4 regions of the Vibrio tasmaniensis genome follow, and region 3 is predicted to be linked to each of the others. Evidence: predicted binding sites of a transcription regulator. Region 3 holds the regulator's gene; each other region holds the start of a gene.

The links. Region 3 encodes CRP, which controls carbon source genes, mostly activating them, when cyclic AMP is high. Its sites were predicted from a motif close to TGTGANNNNNNTCACA; they were not measured.
Region 1: a site for CRP is predicted at 2,618-2,633, ahead of malT (HTH-type transcriptional regulator MalT). Genes of this name have one in related genera too.
Region 2: a site for CRP is predicted at 1,902-1,917, ahead of rppH (RNA pyrophosphohydrolase). Genes of this name have one in related genera too.
Region 4: a site for CRP is predicted at 3,108-3,123, ahead of recB (exodeoxyribonuclease V subunit beta). Genes of this name have one in related genera too.

The regions. Positions count from the first base shown of each region.
Region 1 covers NZ_AP025511.1:470,405-476,570, reverse strand. The annotation lists gene malT (HTH-type transcriptional regulator MalT) at 1-2,429, opposite strand, end outside; gene OCV44_RS16455 (glycogen/starch/alpha-glucan phosphorylase) at 2,996-5,449, shown strand; gene malQ (4-alpha-glucanotransferase) at 5,625-6,166, shown strand, end outside.
Region 2 covers NZ_AP025510.1:2,663,565-2,669,730, reverse strand. The annotation lists gene OCV44_RS11960 (DUF1127 domain-containing protein) at 1-193, shown strand, start outside; gene OCV44_RS11955 (DUF6482 family protein) at 386-697, shown strand; gene mutH (DNA mismatch repair endonuclease MutH) at 787-1,452, opposite strand; gene rppH (RNA pyrophosphohydrolase) at 2,069-2,587, shown strand; gene ptsP (phosphoenolpyruvate--protein phosphotransferase) at 2,590-4,839, shown strand; gene OCV44_RS11935 (sulfite exporter TauE/SafE family protein) at 4,848-5,639, shown strand; gene lgt (prolipoprotein diacylglyceryl transferase) at 5,697-6,166, shown strand, end outside.
Region 3 covers NZ_AP025510.1:306,914-313,079, reverse strand. The annotation lists gene OCV44_RS01385 (ABC transporter ATP-binding protein) at 1-787, shown strand, start outside; gene OCV44_RS01380 (TIGR02444 family protein) at 784-1,254, shown strand; gene OCV44_RS01375 (hydrolase) at 1,526-2,533, shown strand; gene OCV44_RS01370 (YheU family protein) at 2,630-2,842, shown strand; gene OCV44_RS01365 (phosphoribulokinase) at 2,920-3,789, shown strand; gene crp (cAMP-activated global transcriptional regulator CRP) at 4,031-4,663, shown strand; gene OCV44_RS01355 (DUF1338 domain-containing protein) at 4,841-5,632, opposite strand; gene astD (succinylglutamate-semialdehyde dehydrogenase) at 5,889-6,166, opposite strand, start outside.
Region 4 covers NZ_AP025510.1:2,500,694-2,506,859, forward strand. The annotation lists gene recB (exodeoxyribonuclease V subunit beta) at 1-3,010, opposite strand, end outside; gene OCV44_RS11255 (hypothetical protein) at 3,252-3,413, opposite strand; gene recC (exodeoxyribonuclease V subunit gamma) at 3,420-6,166, opposite strand, start outside.

The DNA of each region.
Region 1 (6,166 bases), on a different replicon from region 3:
CGTTGGGTGGTCGAGATATCTTTCATGATCTGTTGAGCGCGATGGCGTTCTAAGTCACCTAAGCCAGGCTTGTTGCTCAACTTATCCAAGATATGTCCGATAGTCCCGCCGTCTACTAAGAAGTTGCCGACCATACCGGTTTGGTTAGTCATATGAAGCGCTTCTTCAAGTAGCACGCGTGCGCTGTCTTCATCGTTAATTTGTGTACGTAATACGGCTTCAACGATCAAGTTTCGGTTGGTGTCTGTAATCAGATGTGAACGCTGAGCTTCACTCTTAAGGAAAGTCAGCGCTTCTTCCGCTTCTTCATACTGATCAAGAATGATGTGAGCGCGAACGATGTTTCTCCATTGCAGTTGGCAGAAGTGGTTGCTTGCCGATTCAGGTCGAACAGCCACATTTAACCAATCGCGTATCGCCTCTTTATTGCCTTTTACTTGCCAAAAAAGAATCAAAGAAAGGGAAGCGTTCGCCGTCCAGTCCACGTGGTAAGTCGATTGACGCAATAGGTGCTGAATTTGGTCGATAAACTTAGATGCTTTATCAATTTCACCGCGACTCAGTGAAATACGAGCCAGCATTGAATAGCTGTGAAGGTGCTTACTTGGCGAATGGTGACCAAGGATATCTAAGCCTTTGTAACAGCACTCTTCCGCTTCATCTAATCGGTTCCAACACCAGAATATTTGAGCTCTAACACGCAGTAAGAATTCATGCAGAGGCACGTATTTTAGCTGGTGTTCTTCGATCAATTTGAACGCACTGTCTTGCAGCTCGAATGCTGCTTGAACGTAACCCTGTGCAATTAAGATCTCGCTCTGTTGTAGAATTGCCCAAAGCGCTTGGTGGTAAACTTGGTACTGGCGTGCAAGTTTTTCTGTTTGCTGCATCATCGGCAGTGCACGGCTCAAGTTGCCCATTACGTGATTGACTTCACCAACAACAGACGTGGCGACAATTCGGCTACGATAGACGGTGGTGTTCAGCTGACTTAGCGAAAGCTCTGCCAATTCCAAGGCCTTTTCAGGTTCATTACTGTTAATCGCGACTTGCGCGCGTAGGGCGTTGTATTGACCTTGTTGTTGAGTATCGAGTTCAATATTTCGAGCTTGATATTGTGTTTCAGCCTCTTCCAATAATGTCCCTACTTGTTCGTAGCGGTGCTGACTTTGTGCTAGCCAAGCTCGTAACATGGACAGTTTAGGGTCGCTGTAAAGTTGATCCGTAGTCAGTTGCTTGATCGCCATCTCTAACGAGGAAAGTTCTCCTTGGTTAAACATCGGCCAACCGTGATCTGTCAGTATTTGAATGATCAGTTCTGGGTCTTCAGCGCGCTGTGCATGGCGTAGTGCTTGGTGTGGTGTGTCTTGTTTAATCCACGCCTTCGCGGCACTTCGGTGCAACTCTGCTTCTTGTTGAGGGATTCGAGCTTGACGCTCATGTGCCAAAAATTCACCAAAGAGGTTATGGAAACGATACCAGTTCTTTTCGCCTTCAAGCGGGTAGATGAATAAACCGAATCGATTTAATGATTCGATCATACCCAGTGCGTCTTCACGTTGTGTTAGCGCACAAACCAGTTCGTCGTTGAAGTGGTCAAGCACTGAACACTGCATCAAGAACTGTCGAGTTTCTTTGTCTAACAGGTCGAAAACCTCTTCAACCAAGTAGTCCCACAGATGGGCTTGATTAAAGTGGGAGAAGGACTCTGCAGACTGCGCCAGCGTGCGTTTTTGATGTTGGGCTTGCAGCGCAATAAGTTGAAGGGCAGAAGGCCAACCCTCTACATAGGTACAAATACTGTCTGCCGTTGTGTCATCAATACCATCGGCAACACGCTGATTAAAAAAGCGCGTCGTCTCTTCGGTATCAAAAGCCAGCGAGTCATTACCTAATTCGATCATTAAGTCTCGAACGCGAAGGTTTGCCGTACCAAGGGGTGGTGTACCACGACTGGTTACAACTAGCGTGAGATTGTCGGGCATGTGTTTGAGGAAAAAGCGCATTGCTTCTTGAATGTCATCATTGTTGACTAAATGGTAGTCGTCTAAAACAAGAAAACACTCATGATGATAGTCCGACATCTCGGCGAATACTTCGCTCAATAAAGAATGCAGCGATGAAAACTGTCGTTTCTCTGCCAGTTTTTGGGCATTGGGACAGGAATTTTGAGTCGCTTTATTGAGTGATTGGAGTAGGTAGTTGATAAAACGGAAGGCATCGTTGTCACTATCATCGATGCTGTACCAACCCACATTCGGCTTATCTAACAGCCACTGTGCAGCCATGGTGGTCTTGCCATAGCCCGCAGGAGAACGGAACAATACAAGCTTATAGCAATCTGCGTTCTGGAGCAGATCGAGAACCCTAGGTCGTAGGATTGCATTATGTAAGCGGCCGGGACGAGTCAGTTTCGAAGGGATCCACATGTCGAAGTTTTTCACCTATTCCGTGGCGTATGTTCTGGGGATTCTAAAACCGTAAAAGAGTTGCCCAATCACATCTGCCTAATTACGTAAGTCTGTGCTTATGTTACGTGAAGAAAAATGGCACCGACTATGATTCTCCTCAGAAACCTTGCGGTCTTGCATGTTTTTGGCTTTCTACGCCCTTAATTTGAGACTTTGCTCACGTTGCGTGGTGGTTTGTGAATGTGACTTTGTTCAGTCTTACACTGAGATTTATGCAAAAGATGAGATATGGGAAATAATTTCGTGATCTCAAACTCAGATTTGCTAATCAGTTTATTCCGGTTAAATAAAACTCACATCAATTAACGTTAAGTTATCGAACGGGAGCTTGTGATCCCAGTCACTCCAACTTTTTGTTCGAAGTTAGAACATGAGAGTCAGATCACTAACCTTACATCGGTACGCCCCCTACGCCCTCTCATCTACTCCTAGTTAGTCGTATTAACGGGAGGATGTTTAGTTAATGGTGACCATGCACGATATGTCACAGATGAATTAGAACTATTAAAAGCGAGATTTCTGAAATGAAACCAACTCAGCAAAAAACTTTCGATAAAGTGTCGTTCCAAGAAAGCGTTAAAAAGCATTTATCTGCAACTTACGCAACAACGATTGAAACAGCAGATAGCCGCGCATGGTACCTAGCAATGGGGCGTGCGCTAGCAGAATTGACAACATTTGATCTGCTAGAAACTGAAAATGATGAAAAAATCAAAAACGCGAAGAGCGTTAACTACCTTTCATTAGAGTTTTTGATTGGTCGTCTAACAGGTAACAACCTGATCAGCATGGGTCTGTACGAACAGATTACTCATGCAATGGAAGAGCTAGGCCAAAACCTAACTGACCTTCTAGAAGAAGAACGCGACCCATCGCTAGGTAATGGTGGTCTTGGTCGTCTTGCTGCTTGTTTTATGGATTCTTGTGCTGCACAAGAGTACCCAACAGTAGGCTACGGTCTTCACTATGAATACGGCCTATTCAAACAGTCTTTCCAAGATGGTCGTCAACAAGAAGCACCAGACGCATGGCGTGGTGTTGAAGGTTACCCATGGGAAGTCGCTCGTCCAGAACTAGCACAACACATTGGTTTTTACGGTCATGTAGAAGTTGAATTCATCGACGGTAAAGAAGTTCGTACTTGGGTTCCAGGTATGGAAGTAAAAGCAATGCCTTGGGATCTACCTATCGTAGGTTACGAGTCAAACACGGTTTACCCATTGCGTCTTTGGGAATGTCAGGCAATTGCACCATTCTCACTAGCAAGCTTTAACAACGGTGATTACTTCGAAGCGCAACACTCGCTAATCGATGCAGGTAACATCACGAAAGTTCTTTACCCGAACGACAACCATGAGAAAGGTAAGACACTGCGTCTAATGCAGCAGTACTTCCACTCAGCAGCGTCAGTTCGCGATATTCTACGCCGCCACGAAGCAGCAGGTTTCTCTCTAGAAGATCTGCCTAAGCAAGAAACGATTCAGCTGAACGATACGCACCCAACGATTGCGATTCCTGAGCTAATGCGCATCCTGATTGATGAGAAAGGTTTAACTTGGGACCAAGCTTGGGAAATCAGTGCTCATACGTTCGCATACACGAACCACACACTACTTCCTGAAGCGCTAGAGACTTGGTCTGAATCTCTGATCAACCGTCTTCTTCCACGTCACATGGAAATCATCTTTGAAATCAACCACCGCTTCATGCAAGAAGTTCGCAAGATGTGGCCTGGTGACGGTGAGAAACAAGCGAAGCTTTCTATCATCCAAGAAGGTTTCCACCGCATGGTTCGCATGGCAAACCTATGTGTGATTGGTTCTTACAAAGTAAATGGTGTAGCTGCACTTCACTCTCAACTTGTTAAGAAAGACTTGTTCCCAGAGTTCAACGAAATCTTCCCAGGTAAACTGACTAACGTAACGAACGGCATCACGCCACGTCGTTGGTTGAAGTTCTGTAACCCAGGTCTATCTAATCTAATCACAGGTAAGATTGGCTCTGAGTGGCCAGCAAAACTTGAGCAGCTAGAAGGCATCGCTAAGTTTGCAACAGACGCGAAATTCCAAAAAGAATTTATGGCTGTTAAGAAAGAAAACAAACAGCGTCTTGCGGATTGGGTTCAAGAGAACATGGGTATCGAGCTAGATACTAACGCTATCTTCGACGTTCAAATTAAGCGTCTACACGAATACAAGCGTCAGCACCTAGATTTGCTACACATTCTGTCTTTGTACCACCGTATTCTTAACGAACCTGGTTTCGAGTGTGAGCCACGCGTATGTTTCTTCGCAGCGAAAGCAGCACCGGGTTACCACCTAGCAAAAGAAATCATCTTCGCGGTTAACAAGATTGCAGAGAAGATCAACAACGATCCTCGCATCGGTAACAAGCTTAAAGTGGTATTCATCCCTGACTACCGTGTAAGCATGGCTGAAATCATCATCCCTGCAGCAGACGTTTCTCAGCAAATCTCATTAGCTGGTAAAGAAGCTTCAGGTACGGGCAACATGAAGATGGCTCTAAACGGCGCTCTAACTATCGGTACGATGGATGGTGCAAACGTTGAGATTCGTGAAGAAGTTGGTGATGAAAACATCTACATCTTCGGCCTAGAAGTTGACGGTGTTGTCGCATTGAAAGCTCAGGGTTACAACCCATACGACTACTACAATGCAGACCCACTATTGAAAGCATCTCTAGATCTACTGACTGGCGATGAGTTTACTCCAGGTCAACCAGGTCTTCTACGTGCAACGTTTGATAGCCTATTAGACGGTGGTGACCCTTACCTATGTCTTGCTGACTTCGCTTCTTACGTGAAAGCACATGAAGACATGGGCACACAATACAAAGACCAAGCTGGTTGGGCTAAGAAAGCGATTCTTAACACGGCATTGGTTGGTAAGTTCACATCAGATCGCTCAATTCGCGACTACGTGAACAACATTTGGAAACTTGAAGCCGTTAACCGCTAATAGTTGCAAAGTAGCCAAGGCAGTTTCTGCCTTGGCTCAATTAGCTTGTGAGCAAATAGACGGCTTATTTAGATAGCAATGCTTACAAACTGATTGTCACAAGCTAATTGATTAGTAACAAATTAGATAACAACCCTACAAAATTGAAAGCGTCAGAACGTTTTCGGAGAGAGCGATGAAAGAACAGACCGTATTAAAACAAGTCGCAGAAATGGCAAATATTGCCGATAGTTACGTTAGTGCGTGGGGCGATGAAGCACAAGTATCAGAAGAGACAATTACGTCTCTATTGGCTTCATTGGGCTACGACACAAGCAGCGATGATGCACTGCTTAAATCTGCAGAAAGAAAGCACAGAAAAGATGTACTAGACCCGGTTCTTGTCTTGCGTGACGGTGAACCAGTAGAAGTGACACTTAATTTGGGTGTGAGTGCTCGTGAAAGTGAGTTCAGCTGGCGTTTAGAAACCGAGCAAGGAGAGGTACTTGAAGGCTATCTTCAATCTCAAGTCGTTCGTGACGAGCGTGCCGAGGGTGGCCCTTTAGTGTTTGCATTGCCAAGTGATTTGGCATGGGGTTATCACAAGCTCATTGTGAGTCGTAAGCGCCGTAAGAAGCCTTACGAGATGACATTGATCATTACGCCTAAAGCGTGTTTCAAGCAGTCACCTATTGAGCAAGGCAAAAAGCTTTGGGGACCAAGTGTTCAACTGTACAC
Region 2 (6,166 bases), 870 kb from region 3:
TGAAGAGCGTGAATGGCAACGAAAAGTTCGCCGTAGTTCATATGATCTACCGTGGAACAATACTCACTTATTGAGAGATATTGGCCTTGAAGCCGATGGTCGACCAATTGGTTTTTCTGAACCTGAAGTCGTCACGATTGAACGTCGAGTACGTTATCTTCGTCGTGTCCTAAGTGCGCGAATACCGACGTAATCTGCGGGGTTGATAGCACCGTTCAACCCCTAAGATAAGTCGCAGTGATGGTTATGGCGTCGAAAGTGCAAACTTTTGAACTAGAACTGGCCAAAAAAGAGAAGCTCTTGCTTCTCTTTTTTGCTTTTTTAAGTCGTTATCTAGTAAAGGTAAATAGTTCGGCTAAGCTTTATAGAGCAAGGGAGGCTGGCTATGCAAAAGCATCAATTAGACATGTGGTTACATGGAGAGCACAAAGACTCTTATCAGACACCGAAAGTGTATGTTATTGGTTGCTCTGATATCTCAGAATATTTACTGGCAGTGGAGTACAAACATAAGCTGGAACCCGTAAAGCAAGATGGAGAGCCGCTTCACTTTGGATCCTTGGATCAAGTAAAAGAGGAGTTACTCCGGCTAGGCTTTGAAAAGGCATACCTTCGACTCCATAACGCGTATGACGAGTTTGGTAATGAGCCAAGCCAAAGCTACTGTGATATTGAACTGGCGCTCAAACCTCATTAAAAGAGCGTTTATCGTTAGAGATTGCTTCTAACTACAGACTGCTCTGTAACACACTGATAGTTTTGGCTATCGAGGCTCTATTAAGCGATCTATGCGTAATGGGTTGTCAGTAATCTGTGGGTGAATTGAGTTCGTAGATAGAAACCACGAGGTTTGGTTTTGATAGGTTTTCCACTTGCACCGTAAGCTTCAGTTAACACACGACTGTTGGCGGCTTTTGGGCGTAAATGCAGTGCTTCACCGTGTCTTGCTGTTATCTGTTCAACATTACCTAACACGATCAATTCCATCAGCTCTTCCCAATCTCTTTTCAATAGTTCGTCTTCAGCTTGGCTAGGTGTCCATAACAAAGGGGATCCTACATGTCTTTCTGCCAGCGGGATCTCTCTTTCTCCCTCTACCGGGATCCACAACACTTTCGACAGCTTGTTTCGAACGTGACTGGTTTCCCAAGTTATGCCTTGCACACCCATCAATGGTGCTACACAAACAAAGGTGGTTTCGAGTGGCTTCCCTGAATAGCCAATCGGGATGCTTTTTAATTCGATACCGAGCTTGGCAAAATCTTGTTCTGGTTTACTGCCAGCAGGCGCACCTAAGTGCCATTCCAATAGCTGCCCAACCCAGCCTTTATCTCGCTTTAGGTCGTTTGGTACAACCATTTCGGCTTCATCTGCGAGCTCTTTAAAGGTCATCCCTGCAATAGCATAGGCTCTGTCTAACAGCTCTTGTTGTGTTTGTGGTTCTGGTTTCATAATAAAAGGCATGATCAAAAAAATGATTTTACCAGAAGTTATCACCATATGACGACTGGTTAAGAAATGATCGCCTTGCTAGAAAAGGGATCAAACTCATGGTTATCCACAGGACATGAAGGTAATTAATTGAAATATTAATTTAGTGGATAAATAAACAGGGGTTTAAGGTCGATAAAATGCTTGCTAAATGGGGTTCAAAATGAATCTTTCACTTACCTGTGTGGATAAACATCGGAGTGGTTGATCTTTAACCATGTTGAGTTTCTAAAGGATCCTTTACATTTTTATTGTTTTTTAAAATTAAGTTTCAAATTTAATTTGTTGATTTTTAATGAAATAAAATAAAGTTGGTTGATTGGTTGTTTTTAGTGTTGATGAATCTATGGATTAAAAAAAACGATTGAAGGTAATTCTTCACATAGTTATTCACAGAAAAGGTGAATAAATGTGGTCTATGTCTCACTCTTGTGTGGGTAACTAAGATTTGAGCAAAACTTATCCATATTCGTAGTTATTATTCATAAATATAGCGCTTGTCACGTCACTAAGTTTGCTCCGATTGGGGATATGTGGAAAAATCAGTGTAATTAAAAATTTAGATAGAGGTTGGCCAGTGATAGATGGCGATGGTTACCGATTAAATGTTGGTATTGTAATCTGTAACAACCATGGTCAGGTCTTCTGGGCTAAACGATACGGGCAACATTCATGGCAATTCCCTCAAGGGGGAATCGATGAAGGTGAGACTCCGGAACAGGCAATGTACCGCGAGTTGTATGAAGAGGTTGGCCTTACTAAAAAGGATGTAAAGATCGTCGCGACAAGTCGTCATTGGTTACGCTATAAGCTGCCCAAACGACTGGTTCGGTGGGATTCTAAACCTGTCTGTATTGGACAAAAACAGAAGTGGTTTCTTTTACGCTTAGATTGCGATGAATCGCATATCAATATGCAGCGTGGAAGCACACCTGAGTTTGATGGTTGGCGTTGGGTGAGTTACTGGTACCCAGTTCGACAAGTTGTATCTTTCAAGCGAGATGTTTACCGTCGAGCGATGAAAGAATTCGCATCTTTAGCAATGCCGTTTAAAGAGCGAAAAACAAAAGGAAAGCGCAAATTGCGTAGAGGTTAAGCATGCTCAGCCAACTAAGGGAAATAGTTGAACACGTATCAAGAGTTGAAGATGTGTCGACGGCTCTTGATATTTTGGTTAAAGAGACATGCAGCGCGATGCAGACAGAATGTTGCACCGTGTATTTGGCAAATAATGATATGCAGCGCCTTGAGTTGATGGCAACTCAAGGCCTGATCTTCCAAGGTAATAGCATTCACATTGGTTTTGACGAAGGTCTGGTTGGCCTGGTTAAAAGAAGTGCTGAACCTATCAACCTTGCGCAAGCGTCTGCTCATCCTGCTTATAAGTTTTTTCCAGAACTTGGAGAAAAGGTTTATCACGCTTTTCTCGGCACTCCGATTATCCATCGCAAGCAAGTGCTTGGCGTATTGGTCATTCAGCAGAAGTCTCCTCGTTTATTCAGTGAGATGGAAGAATCCTTCCTTGTCACTCTCTCAGCTCAACTTGCGGTTATTGTGGCGCACGCTCAAACTCAAGGCCATTGGCTATTAGAGCAACAGAAGCTACCTGCGACCAAAGGTATCGCTGCTTCATCGGGCGTGGCGATTGGTGACCTGTGGTGGGACAACACTCAGCCTGAACTTACCGATGTTTATCCTGCTTCTACGCTCAATGTAGAGAGAGAACATGAGTTGTTGGCGGTAGCGGTTGAAAACGCCCTCAATGACTTTAAGCGGATGCGAAAGCGCTTAGATAGCGAAATCAATAAAGACGCGTTGGCGATCTTTGACCTGTTCACTCACTTACTCAACGATCCCATGTTGCGTAAGGATCTCAAGAGCCAAATTCAGAAAGGCGACAAAGCAGATTGGGCATTGAGACAGGTTGTTGAGAGTTACTCTAACCGTTTTGCTCGTATGTCAGATGTGTACCTTCGGGAGAGAGCGCAAGACGTCCGAGAGCTTGGGCAAAGACTGCTCTATTTCCTCCACAACTCTGAACATGAACTCCGCACATTAGATAAACCGATTATTTTGGTGGTTCGTGAGTTAACGGCCTCTGTATTAGCGTCTATTCCCAAAGAAAAACTATTAGCGGTTATTTCCTTGGAAGGGGCGGCGAACTCGCACGCAGCGATTTTATCTCGAGCTTTGGGTATTCCTTCTGTTATGGGGGTTAACCTAAATCTTGCTCAAGCTAATGGTAAGCAAGCGATTGTTGACGGGTATAGTGGTGAGATCTTTATTGAGCCGACTCAAAACCTGCTCAAAGAGTATCGGGGGCTGATTCTAGAAGAGAGTGAGCTCTCCTCTATGGTCAATCGAGAACTGTACTTACCGGCAAAAACGAAAGACGACAAGCAAGTCGAGATTCTGCTTAATGCGGGTTTGAGTGCAGACACTAACATCGCTATCAACCAAGGTGTTGATGGGGTCGGGCTGTATCGAACCGAAATTTCTTTCTTGTTGCAGCAGAGGTTTCCGTCAGAGGACGAACAATTCAAGCAATACCGTTCTGTACTCGCGAGCTACCCAGAGAAGCAAGTGGTGATGCGAACCTTGGATATTGGTGGGGATAAGGCGTTACCTTACTTCCCAATCGAAGAAGATAATCCATTTCTTGGCTGGCGTGGTATTCGTTTTACACTCGATCACCCAGATATCTTTATTATTCAACTACGCGCCATGTTGCGTGCTAGCTGTGATAGTCAGAATTTAAGTATTTTATTACCGATGATTTCAGGTGCGCAGGAGCTGGATGATGCGGTTCAGCTTATTGAACAGGCTTACGATGAAGTACACGAGCTTGATAACCGAGTGCGTATGCCTCGCGTTGGTATCATGATCGAAGTGCCATCCATGCTTTACATACTGCCGCTGATTGCTGATAAGGTCGACTTTGTTTCAGTCGGTACCAACGACTTAACGCAATATTTATTAGCGGTTGATCGGAACAATTCACGAGTCTCTGATGTCTATGAATCCATGCACCCAGCGGTGATCATGGCATTAAAACACATTCATGATACTTGTAAGCAATATCAATTGCCTGTGTGTATCTGTGGCGAGCTAGCCGGTGATCCGATGGGCGCGCTGCTATTGATTGGGTTAGGGTATGAGACGTTAAGTATGAATACTTCGAACGTCGCCAGAACCAAATATTTGATTCGCCAATCGAACTTGGTTGAATTACAGGATTTGGCAAATAAGGCACTTTCAAAACCGTATGGTAGTGACATCTATAGTATGATGCTGAACTATTTCGAAGAGCGTGAGTTTACAGGCTTCATTCGAGCAGGTAAAAAATAGGATTTAACGTGTCATATGAACTGATAGGCTTGCTAGCTGGCCTTGGTGCTATTGTTGGTGTTTTAGCTGGCTTGCTAGGCATTGGTGGTGGTTTGCTGGTGGTTCCTGCCTTACTGTTTTTACTTCCTAAAGCAGGTATTCCTCAAGAGTTTGCGATGCAAATGGCATTGGCTACTTCGCTATCAACCATCATCGTTACGTCAGGATCGTCTGCGATTAACCATTTAAAATTGGGTAACGTAGAGATATTTGTCGTTAAATGGTTGATACCAGGTGTCGTGATAGGTGGTTTCCTTGGTTCTTTCGTGGCCGATGTGATTCCAGCTCAATACTTACCAAAAGTCTTTGGTGTGATTGTCTTGGTATTGGCGTTGCAAATGCTGTTGTCTATTCGCTCTAAGAGCCAAAAGTCGATGCCGGGTTCAGCTAAAACCGTGTTGTGTGGTGGCGGTATTGGTTTGGTATCAAGTTTAGCGGGCATTGGCGGTGGGTCTTTATCGGTACCTTTCCTTAATCATCACGGTGTGGAAATGCGTAAAGCCGTAGGCTCATCTTCGGTATGCGGTTGTGTTATCGCGATTTCGGGAATGCTAGGTTTCATTTGGCATGGATCTTCTGTCGATGATCTCCCTGTGTATAGCTTAGGTTATGTTTATCTGCCGGCTTTGATCGCAATATCTTGTACTTCAGTCCTAACTACTCGAGTGGGGGCGAAACTGGCCACTCAACTGCCAACCCCTGTGCTGAAGAAATTTTTTGCGGTATTTTTAATGTTTATAGCAGCGACAATGCTGCTGTAGTGTCTTTTCTGTTAGTTATTGAGCTAACCGTTGATCAATTTAGATAGAGAGCCAAGTATGTCTCAGGGTTTTATCGAATTCCCAAATATCGATCCTGTTCTTATTGAACTAGGACCAATCTCAGTTCGCTGGTACGGCTTAATGTACCTTGTTGGCTTTATTTTTGCTCTTTGGCTAGCAAATCGCCGAGCAGATCAACCTGATAGTGGTTGGACTCGAGAGCAAGTATCAGATTTGCTGTTTGCAGGCTTTCTAGGTGTGGTGCTGGGTGGTCGTATTGGCTACGTACTTTTCTATAACTTTGACCTTTTCCTAGCCGACCCTCTTTACCTCTTTAAGGTATGGACGGGTGGTATGTCTTTCCATGGTGGTTTGCTTGGTGTTATCACTGCGATGTTTTGGTATGCGAAAAAGAACGGTCGAACCTTCTTTGGTGTGGCAGACATGATCGCTCCATTGGTTCCATTTGGTTTGGGCATGGGTCGTTTAGGTAACTTCATGAACAGTGAGCTTTGGGGCCGTGTGAC
Region 3 (6,166 bases):
CTTCGCTCAGCACCAATTAGAGACGCTGCACCCAGAAGAAACACCGCTGCAACACATGATGCAGATTGCCCCTAAACACACAGAGCAACAACTGCGTGACTACTTAGGTAGCTTTGGCTTCCAAGGTGAAAAAGCCCTCGACAAGGTTGCACCATTCTCTGGTGGTGAAAAAGCACGTTTGGTATTAGCGCTACTGGTATGGCAAAAACCAAACCTGTTGCTACTCGATGAACCAACTAACCACTTGGATCTCGACATGCGTCAGGCGCTGACGTTTGCGTTGCAGACGTTTGAAGGAGCGATGGTTATCGTATCGCACGACCGTTACCTACTTCGTGCCACTACTGATGATTTATACCTTGTACACGACCGTCAAGTTGCACCGTTTGATGGTGATCTAAGCGATTACTACAAGTGGCTAACCGAACAACAGAAAGTTGAGCGCAAAGAAGCACAAGCATTGGCACCAGCAAAAGACGGCGCCAACAGTGCAGCAGCGAAAAAAGAGCAAAAACGTAAAGAAGCCGAGTTCCGTAAACTGACGGCACCACTGCGTAAAAAGCTAACTCAATTTGAAAAGCAAATGGATAAGCTGACGCTATCTCTCGAAGAAGCTGAGCAAGAATTATCCGACACTTCACTGTATGAAGCTGAAAATAAGGCTAAACTGAATAAAGTACTCGCTCTACAAGCGAGCAGTAAGTCACAGCTAGAAGAAGTTGAAATGGATTGGATGTCCACTCAAGAAGAGCTTGAGCAGATGGAACTGGATATGGATAGCTTATGAGCCCAGAGCACGCCCCAATATCACTAACACTGGAACGACTATGGCAATTTAGCCTTCAGTATTACAGTGTGCGCGGTGTTAAGGATGCGTGCTTAGCTTTGCAAAACCAATTCCATGGCAACGTCAATCTACTGCTGCTTCTCAAATGGCTTGATGAGCAGCAACTCTCTTTTGCTGAGGAAGAGTGGCACAAGGTTCAACAATGCTTAAGTCGCTCTGAAACCTTGCTCCATAGTTATCGGGAGCTGCGCAAACACCTCAAAGCACACGTTGTCGATTCTCTCTACCGTGAAGCACTCCAATTTGAGCTGCAGCTTGAAAAGCAACAACAGTCCGACCTCGTCGATTGCATTAAGTCTCTTCAACTTACTGCGAACCAACAATCACCGCTCGCTTTACAGTACTGTCGTTTATTAGGGGCGGAAAATCTCTACGCCGCTTTTTCTGAACCAGCACCACAGCCCTAACGCATTCCCTTTTCCTTTTATTCAATCAAGCTCCAAGCTTACTTGGGACTATCGCTCTTCGTGCTCACGCGATGGTGACTCGGATTATTAGCAAGATATAGAGCTTAACCTCTATAATATTCAACCAGTTACCCATAACCTGTTTTGTAACCCATATAAGTGAAACTCTTGCGCTTATGACGAGAATCAACCAAGCTCAAATAAAAACGTGGGCCTTTCACTACAAGCTCAACACTTTATCAAAGCCCATAAAAGAAGCATGGACTGTTTTATGACAATATTTACCGCAGCGGCCGGTCTCTCTAATCCGCACTTACAAACCTTAGTGCCACGGTTTATTAGAAAGCAGGCGCTGTTTGCCCCTCACTGGCAAACCTTAGAAACTCCCGACGGCGATTTCCTAGACCTTGCATGGAGTGAATCGCCTGATGGTGACAACTCGACTAATGACAATCCAAGCTCTGACAAACTAAGTAACAAGCCGATATTCGTTCTATTCCACGGATTAGAAGGGAGCTTTGAGAGCCCTTACGCCAACGGGCTGATGAATGCCTTTGCTAAAGATGGTTGGCTATCAGTGATGATGCACTTTAGAGGTTGCAGCGGAAAACCAAATCGCTTGGCTCGTGCATACCATTCAGGTGAAGTCGAAGATGCGCGCTTTTTCCTAAGGCATCTGCACGCGCAGTTTCCCAACAATCCTAAGGTTGCGGTTGGCATATCTTTAGGTGGAAACATGCTGGCGAACTATTTGGCTGAGTACGCGGACGATCCTCTACTTTCGGCGGCAACGATAGTTTCTGCACCTTTTGACTTAGCGTGTTGTTCTAGTCGCATTGAGCAGGGCTTTTCCAAGCTCTATAAAAAGTACCTGCTCAATTCTTTGAAATCGAATGCGTTGAAGAAACATAAGCTACTGCAAGAGAAGATTGGCATCTCTGCGGAAAGCATCAGGAAGATCGACAAGCTGTACGAGTTTGATGAACGAATCACTGCGCCTCTGCACGGGTTCAAGAATGCACAAGACTATTACGCGCAATGCTCAGCATTGCCTAAATTGAATCGGATTAAGCTTCCCACACAAATCATTCATGCCAAGGACGATCCTTTCATGACTGATGATGTGATTCCAAAGTTCGTTCTGCCCGATAATATCGATTATCGACTGTTCCAGAAAGGCGGCCATGTCGGGTTCATTACGGGTAGCACACTCAAGCCTAGATTTTGGTTAGAAGAAGCATTACCCGCCTACTATGAAAGTATCCAAGATTCGGCATAATGACCGAGCCTTATTAAATAGAAGTGAAAATATTACTAAGCTCATTCATTTCTACATCAATAAACCTATCCATGAACATAAAAGAGAGAAGTATTTATGATCATCCCATGGCAAGACATTGCGCCAGAGACACTGGAAAACCTCATTAAAGAATTCGTGCTGCGTGAAGGTACAGACTACGGTGACATAGAAGTTTCACTGCAAAACAAAATTGACCAAGTGAAACATCAATTAGCCTCAGGAGAAGTGAGTATCGTGTTTTCTGAGCTGCATGAAACCGTTGATATTCAAGTCACAAAACGCTTCTAGGCTGCGCTCATAAAGGAGCCGTGTTATAGTGGTAAACGATTGCTAACAAGTAAGTTACTCAAAAGACAAGGGTTGTCATGTCCGCTAAACATCCAATTATTGCGGTGACGGGTTCATCTGGAGCCGGCACCACCACTACCTCAGAAGCCTTCCGAAAAATGTTCAATATGATGGACGTAAAGGCTGCTTGGGTTGAAGGAGACAGCTTCCATCGCTTCACTCGCCCAGAGATGGACGTCGAGATCCGTAAGGCGCGCGAGCAAGGTAAGCACATCAGCTACTTTGGCCCACAAGCTAACGATTTTGGTGCATTAGAAGAGTTCTTCCGTCAATACGGTAATGAAGGTACGGGCAAAGTCCGCAGCTACCTACACACCTTTGATGAAGCCGTGCCTTATAATCAAATGCCCGGCACCTTCACACCATGGCAAGAGATCCCTGAAAATTCCGATGTGATGTTTTACGAAGGCCTACACGGCGGTGTGGTAGATGGGGACATCAATGTTTCTCAACACGTCGATTTGCTTATCGGCATGGTGCCTATCGTAAACCTAGAATGGATCCAAAAATTCGTTCGTGACACACGCGATCGTGGTCATTCTCGCGAAGCAGTAATGGACTCAATTGTTCGCTCGATGGATGATTACCTTAACTACATTACTCCTCAGTTTTCGCGTACTCACATCAACTTTCAGCGTGTTCCAACGGTAGACACATCAAACCCTCTCAATGCTAAAGGGATCCCAAGTTTAGATGAAAGCTTCGTTGTTATACGCTTACGCGGCATCAAAAACGTCGATTTCCCTTATCTTCTGGCTATGATTGATGGCTCATTTATGTCGCGCCACAACACGCTTGTAGTACCTGGCGGCAAGATGAGTTTTGCTATGGAGCTCATTGTAAGGCCTATCCTGCAACAACTTATAGAAACCGGGAAAATAGGCTAACAAAACAACATTCTGGTTGATTACTTTTCATACCGTGATCATGTGCACAATTTTGCGTAAAAAATCGTAGCTTGGTCACGATTAAAATCAAGAAATAGTACCTGAAAAAGGATACTATTCTTAAACGAAACACAAGATAGCTTGCAGCACTCAACGAGTGCTCTTATCCTAGCTAGGTCAATTCAGGCTTAGCTAAAATATGGAAAGCGGCAAGCATACCCTGCAGAGGAAGTAAGATATTATGGTTCTAGGTAAACCCCAAACCGATCCAACATTAGAGTGGTTCCTTTCACACTGTCATATTCATAAGTACCCTTCAAAAAGTACTTTGATTCATGCTGGTGAAAAGGCAGAAACCTTGTACTACATCGTTAAAGGTTCTGTGGCAGTTCTTATCAAAGACGAAGAAGGTAAGGAAATGATTCTTTCTTACCTAAACCAAGGCGACTTCATCGGTGAGCTTGGCTTGTTCGAAGAAGACCAAGAGCGTACTGCATGGGTTCGTGCAAAATCTCCTTGTGAAGTAGCTGAGATTTCTTTCAAGAAATTCCGTCAACTTATCCAAGTGAACCCAGATATCCTAATGCGCCTTTCAGCGCAAATGGCAAACCGTCTACAAGTAACTAGCCAAAAGGTTGGTGACTTAGCGTTCCTTGACGTAACAGGTCGTATCGCTCAAACGCTACTAAACCTAGCGAAACAGCCAGATGCAATGACTCACCCTGACGGCATGCAAATCAAGATCACTCGTCAAGAGATTGGCCAGATCGTTGGTTGTTCTCGTGAGACAGTTGGTCGTATCTTGAAGATGCTAGAAGAGCAGAACCTAATTTCTGCACACGGTAAGACTATCGTGGTATACGGCACTCGTTAATCTCGATTAACTGAGCCAAAAATTTGAAAGCCACCAAATGCGAATTTGGTGGCTTTTTTGTTTTCTAAAGATCTACAAAGAAAATACGAATGAAACACCTACAGCTTCCAAGCGAAAATACTCTCAAAGCGAAGCCTATCTGAATCTCTAGATCAAAGCCCGTACTCGTATCTTCCTTTAACCGTTAGTGCTTTCGAAGATCTTATCCGCCGATGCGGCCACAAAACCTGTATAAAGCTCACCGTTGGCCATCGCATAACGCTTAGCGAACTCATAGAAGCCTCCAGGAATCATCTCATTGCCTTCAACAAATGAAACTGGGACTTTGTCTGCCATTGTAGATGATTGCTCTAATAAGACCTCTGGAGAGCCTTTAACTTGACCACCAGATGCATTGATAGTGAAACCTGAATCTCTCAAATAGTCATTCACAGTCTGTACTTCATCGAACTCATTGAGCTGGTTCACACTCACCGTAAAGTGATTTGCACCGTAACCATGAGCCGCTAGCCAAGACGCGTATTCACTCTCTTTTGCTAGAACTTGGAAATCCGCAAAGCTCAGGTCCCAAAGGCGACCACCAAACAAGAACTCATGACCTTGAAGCTTGCTTGCGTCGACTTGCTCAACCAACTTAGCCACGATCTGTTGCAAGTCACTTGAACACTCTTCGACCTTCAACTCACTAATGAACACTTTCGGTTGGTTTGGGTCTGGGTGCTCGTAATGCTTAGCCACTAGCTTCTTGCTCTCAAATAAGTAATCGCCACACGCCTTGTAACCTAACTCAAGGAAAGGTTTAGCCAATGTTTCAATACCTAGCGGTGCAACATTGAAAGTACGCAGTGCAATGTGATCATTAATCAGAGCTTCGTCTTCTTTCAGCAAGTGATGCACTTTCTCAGCCGATGGGCAAAGCCTGTGAATGTAATCATCCCATAGTGATTTAAAGAGTAGATCGGGCGTCATGGTGACTCCTTGTCAGAGGTTCTAGCAAGCTAGTAATTTGGATTAGAGAGGGAGAGGCTGGACACAGAGTCAGCAGCCATCAGCCTGTGACATACTTTTTTATTATTTTCTTCCGCCCTATCTAGGTGTCGGACGTGATAGAAAAAGGAAGCGATAACACCACTTCCTTATTACACAATTAACCAATGAATCTGTTATTCATGAACCTAGAGCTCATAAGCTTGTGATTCATCAAGTTATAGCTTAAAAGCAAAAACTACAGCTCAATACCTGGGCTAAACGTAGCTGGCAGTTGAGTTTCACCACCTTCCATTGACGCCATTGGGTAAGCACAGTAGTCAGCCGCATAGTAAGCACTTGGGCGTAGGTTGCCTGAAGCACCCGGGCCACCGAATGGTGCATCACCACTTGCGCCTGTTAGTTGGCGGTTACGGTTAACAATGCCCGCACGGATATGGTCAACGAAGTATTCCCATTCAGAATCATCTGTTGAAACTAAGCCAGCAGACAAACCAAAACGAGTGTCGTTAGCTA
Region 4 (6,166 bases), 1.0 Mb from region 3:
TTACTTGCGTGTTATGGTCACTGGTTGCTGGCTCGGTAAATTCAACATCCTCAAACAAGGTATGTAAGAAGGTACCTGGGCGAGCACCGCGAGGGAACGTGAATATAGAGCGTTCCGGTTCAATCAGTTCCGACTCATCTTGCTCATCAGCACAATCAATATCGAAGCCAGACACCTCAATCGTAGCGTCATGGCTTGCTCCGTGACTACCTTGTTTTACAAGCCCCGAGTAACTGGTGATTCGCCAAGCTCGGTCAATTGAAGCCTTCAGTTCGCTAGCCTGTAAGTCGTCACTCACTTGTTCTGCCTGAACAAACACTTGCTCATGAGCGGTTGGTGTTTCAGACAGTAGTACGCTTGAATTCTTACCCTCAATCGCTGCCAAAGCTTGATTCAACTCAGCAATACCTTGCTCCTGTCCATTTTGAACCAAGTAGCCCATCGCACTCAAATGCACACCCGTCGGCTCTTTAGTTGAGCGGCCTTTACGTAACGGTGCCATACCAACGAAACAACCGTATACAGCACGAGTAAGCGCCACGTAAATCAAACGTAAGTCTTCTGCTAATCGCTCTTTATCGGCTTGTGCCAAAGCACTATCACTACCGGTAATATCAAGCACTGTGGTATCTGACTCGTGATCGTAGAACTTGCCTTCACTCGCTTCACGGTAACTTGCAACGAACGGCAAAAATACTAAGTCATATTCCAAGCCTTTCGATTTATGAATAGTAACGATTTGAACCAAGTTTCTTTCTGATTCAAGGCGTTGGATGTCATCATCGCTTCCGCCTAAACCAATTTGTGCATCTGATATCGCTTCTGCTAGCCAACGTAACAAGCCATAGTCGCTGTCGAGTTCTTGCCTTGCTTGTTGCAGCAGGTCACCAATATGCATCAAATCAGTGAGTGAGCGATCACCATTTTCTTCTTCCAGTAAACGTTCCGCGAGATGTCGTTTACTGATCACGCTGCGAAGCATTGGTAGCACGCCGCGCTGTAGCCACAACTTACGATATTCTCGAAATTCGTTAACAACGTTTTCCCACACCACTTCATCGTTGTTGAGTTCATCCAATGATGCGGCATCCAAAGCAAACAATTCCGACGCTAAACTAGCACGCAATGCACGGTCGTTTTCAGGCGTCAACACCGCTTGCAATAGGCGTTGAATATCTTGTGCGACCAAGCTGGTGAATACGCTATCTCGGTTCGATAAGTAGACACTAGCGATGCCTTGTTCCGACAACGCGTTCTTAATCAGGCGACCTTCACTACCGGTTCGAACCAAAACAGCAATATCACCTGCATTCACGGCATGTTGTTTTTTGCCGTTATCAAAATAGGCTTGCTGATTTTGAGAAGCGGTCAGAATGGTTTGAATTTGACTCGCCGTCGCCTCAGCCATTGCCTTGTGATATTCGCCCTTTGGTAACGGCTTATCTTCAGCCTCTTGCAACCAAAAGGTGAGTGCGTGCTGAGTTTCTCCGTTCATCACCCATTGGCGTTTGTCGGCCGATGGGCTAGCTGCGACGGGTAAAAATGGAATGTCTTGGTCATAGATAAACGGGCTATCCGAATTCATAAACACTTGATTTACCGCGCTGACCATGTCAGCACTCGAACGCCAGTTAGTGCCTAGCGTGTAGTGAGCACTAACTTGGTTTCTCGCCTTGATATAGGTAAAGATATCCGCGCCACGGAAGCCATAGATAGCCTGCTTAGGGTCACCGATCATAAACAAGCCACACTGCGGATTATCTAGGTAGATTCGACTAAAAATACTGTATTGCAGCGGATCGGTATCTTGGAATTCATCAATCATAGCCACTGGGTATAAGGTGCGAATTCTCTCCACCAGCAAGGATTGCTCATCCACATCAATCGACGCGGATAACTGGGTCAGCAAGTCATCAAACGATAACCATTGCTTCTGCTGTTTAGCCTTGGCTAGCATAGTTCGACAGTGGGTAATCGCATGTGCCAACAATGGGGCTTTTAGATCTGCTGGGGAGTTTAAGAAGTCCTCAATAGCCTCAAACACCGCGTGTTGAGGAGCAGTACCTTTTGGTGTTTTTTCAATTAACGTGGCTTGTGAGAACTTCTCTAATTTATCTGGGAACTGGTAATCATGGGTGTCGCTCTGAGCCCATGCTGTTACCGCTTCTAACCAAGTCGGCAAAGACTTCTTGGTGTAGCTGCGCTTGTTCACATCCGATCCAGAAATCAAAGCCAAAAAGTCCGCTTCAGATTCACACCACAGCGCTTTAAGTTGCTTCACTTTGTCTAGGTTTTGATTGTGCAGAGTTTGTAAATCACCCGACATCGCATCTACCGTCAACTTCAGCGGAGAGCCCGTCAGGTAACGGTTTACGTCAGCCAATAGCGAAGCGGGAGAACCCCAGATATTGCGAACCTCACCTGCTAATTGAATTGGCAATGGGTAGAACTGTTTACGCCAATAATCGGCAACCACTTGCGCTTTAAGGTGGCTTTCATCGGTCACAAATTCATTATCAAAGCGGCTTCCAGACTCGAAGGCATTCTGAGTCAACATTCTCTGACAGAAACCGTGAATGGTGTATACCGCCGCTTCATCCATTTGCCTTTCAGCATTGAGCAGAGTTTTCGCCGCACCAGCATGATCATCGATGGCTTGTAACAAAGGAGCAATCACAGGGTCGTCACTTTGCCCGCGAGCAAACGCGATACGTGCATCATGGATTCGCGCACGGATACGATCTCGCAGCTCGGCCGTTGCCGCTTCAGTAAAGGTCACTACCAATATTTGATCTACGGTTAGTGGTTCATGGTGTCGAGTGGCTTCCGTAAGCTCGCCTTGCGGTGCAGCCGTGCCGTGCCCAAGCAGTAGGCGCAAGTACAAGCCAGCAATGGTGAATGTTTTACCCGTACCCGCTGATGCTTCAATTAAACGCGCGCCATGAAGTGGAAACGTCATGGTATCAAGTGTTTGTGGAACGATTACCTGAGCACTGCTTGTGGTCGTCATGCCTTACTGCCTTCTGATAAATTAGTCTGTTACAAATGTGACCTAGCGTAGAAAACGTCATTCAATTTACGTCCTACGCCAATTTGTTAATAGTTAGTGCGATCTCTCTCACGGATCAATTCAGATCGCCTCGATACTATGCGCCCACGAGTTCAGGAGCGCGATTCGAGTTTTATACTCATTGCCTACTTTGAACCACAGAATAATGGTCCCTCTGACCTGTGGCCGTACAGCGAACGCCCTACACTAATAATGATTTACTGGCGGCCACTTTATTTCCTGTACCTTGCTTCTCTTCACCTAGATTCCCTTCACCTTGAAAGCAAGCGTCCCAAATGTTTACCAGCCACTCTCTTTCGTCTTCTATTAATTTAGCGCATCCGCTATTGATCTTACCGATCACAACCACCTACTCCTGATCTTCCAGATCGGCAGCAGCCAACCTTGCCGCCTGTAACACAAGCGTTGAATACATACGCGACTCAGCAGCCAATTCATCATTCCACTTAGGCCAAATACGTGAGATGTAGGTATCTCGCCCCTCGCCCGTAAAGGCGAAGCTGTCATTAAAGGTATCGGCCATTTTCTTTAGGGACTTTTCTTCGTCATCGACCCACTTACCACGGCTAAAGCCAGCCTCAACACCAGCTAATGCAGTTTTCGGAAAGTAAGGTAATGGCGCTGTCATACCTTGATAAAACAGTCGCACTAACTCAGTCAGTAAACTCTTCGCCTGAAGCGCATCGCCAATCGGCTGTAGCGTTTGGTGAACCACGCCCTCTTTTCTGTCGTAGCCAATAATATGAGTCGTTTTTCCGTGCCCCATCACTGCACAACATAGATGATCAATCCACGCTGCCAAATAATCTTGAGAGCGTATTTTTCCACTTCGGAATCGCACTAAACCTGATTGATAGTTTTGAGTTAACCAACCCGTCAAGCGAACAGGTTTACCTTCGCCTAACACATCAAATTCGATATTTACTTCGAGATCTTGCTGCGGTGATCCGCTCACAAATCGAATCTCTTTGGCTAAGTCTTCCGCTTGAACACGGTTAGTTTCAAATTCGATATCACCAAAAGCGCCGACAGGTAATCGGCCCTGTGCTTTTTGTTCAGAGACAAACAATCGAACCGCTTCGTCTGCGCCTTCTGGGTGGTCCAACAGCACTTGCAGCAAAGCATCCTTAAGTTGGAAACTCTCTAAACCATTAAGTACGAACGGCTCATCGTCTTCCATTACCGGAAGCGGCGGCTCAAACACCACTTTTAGACGGCGATTAAAGAAGTACTGTACTGGCAAACGCCAAAAACGCTGTAACTCAACCAGATCCAATTCTAACGGGTACGTTGCACCGAACAAATAGTCATCCAATGCGCGATTGAATTCACCACTGCGTTCACCAGAACGATTTGCCGCAGGTAGCCACTCTTTGGCATAACTCAATACATGGCTTGCGTCACCTTGAGTAAACGCTGCCGGGCTGAACGGTGTCATGGTGTGTTCAAAGCTGATCGCTTGAGTCAGGTTGATGCCTGAATCATCACTTGGTAGGGCTTGGTCTTCACTTAAGCAGTAGTTCTGTTGGCAGTACTCAATTAACTCTGAAACCAATACCGACGGCACTCGCTCGGTATTATCTTGAATTGAACGGCCGACATAGCTGATGTATAAGCACTCTTGCGCCGACAACATCGCCTCTAAGAATAGATAGCGGTCATCATCACGACGAGAACGATCGCCCGGACGAGCTAGACTCTTTTTGCCTACGCCATTCGGCGAGCGAGTTTGGGCGCTCATCAAATCAAAACCTTCTGGTGGCATTGAGCGAGGGTAAACACCATCATTCATGCCTAACAAACAGACGGTTTTGAACGGAATCGAACGCATCGGCATCAAGGTACAAAAGTTAACTTGCCCGGCTAAGAATCTCTGGCTAATACGCGCGCCAGATAACTTATTATTGAGGTACTGGTAGATAATGCTTGGCGACAGCTCTTGTTCATACAAGGCATCATCAAGCTGTTCATTCAGTTGCGAAAGCGCATCACGTATCGACTTAAGCACCACCTCGCCTTCCAGTTCAACCGCAAAGAAATCATCAATCATTTGCAGCAAGATTTCACGCCACATATCGATAGATTGAGTTTCAGTTAAGCGTTGACGGTAATGGGCAATACGATCGATAAAGTGAGCTAACTTACCTGCAAGTTCGGCGTTAATGCCTTGAACTTCGTTATAAGCGGCAATCGGAGAGTGTTCAGTTTCAAACAAACCTGCAGAGTCTGACATCGCATAACCTAAGAGCATGCGCTGAATGCCGAATAGCCAAGTATTTTGCTCGGTCGCAGGTAAATCAAATTCTGTCGCCGTTGAAGCATCGACACCCCAACGGATACCCGCTTCTTCAACCCATTGCTTGGCTTGCTCGAATTGAAACTCGTCAATACCAAAGCGTGCCATCATCGCAGGAATTTCTAACAGCTCTAGCAACTCAGAAGCTAGACAGCGCGTGTTTGGTAGCGCGACTAACTGCATGAAGGCGGTCAGAATTGGGCTTTCTTGGTCTGCGGTTCTATCAGAGATCGAGTAAGGGATATAACGCTCACCCGGTGCATTACCAAATACCGCCTGAATCGCTGGGCTATAAGCATTAATGTCAGACACCATAACGATGATATCGCGTGGTTTCAGAGTCGGGTTGGCATCAAACATCGCCAACAACTGATCATGAAGGACTTCGACCTCACGCATTGGGCTGTGACACGCATGTACGGTCAGAGAGCGATCGCCAAGCTCAACCACCTGTTTATGGTTGCTGGAATCTAAGATGTGGTCGTCTTGATGCTCTTCTAACTGAAGAATATCAGCTTGCAATTGATGCAGCAGGTTATCCCTCTCAACATCAATAAAGAACTCATGCTCTTCGCTGTCTGATTGAGATAGCAAGAACAGGTTATCTCTGCCCAGCTTTCCCATAGACGCAAGTAAACTATTACCCACGGCTTGGCTGGTATGCAGTTCGTCTTCAACGTTGGCTTCAATGCCATCTTTCAATGGTGATACTTCGCCTTCTAGTTGAGGTAAACCATCAACCAACGCAAACTGCTTGCGACGCTGGGCTTCAACTCTTGCCAAATATTTACGGTCGCGAA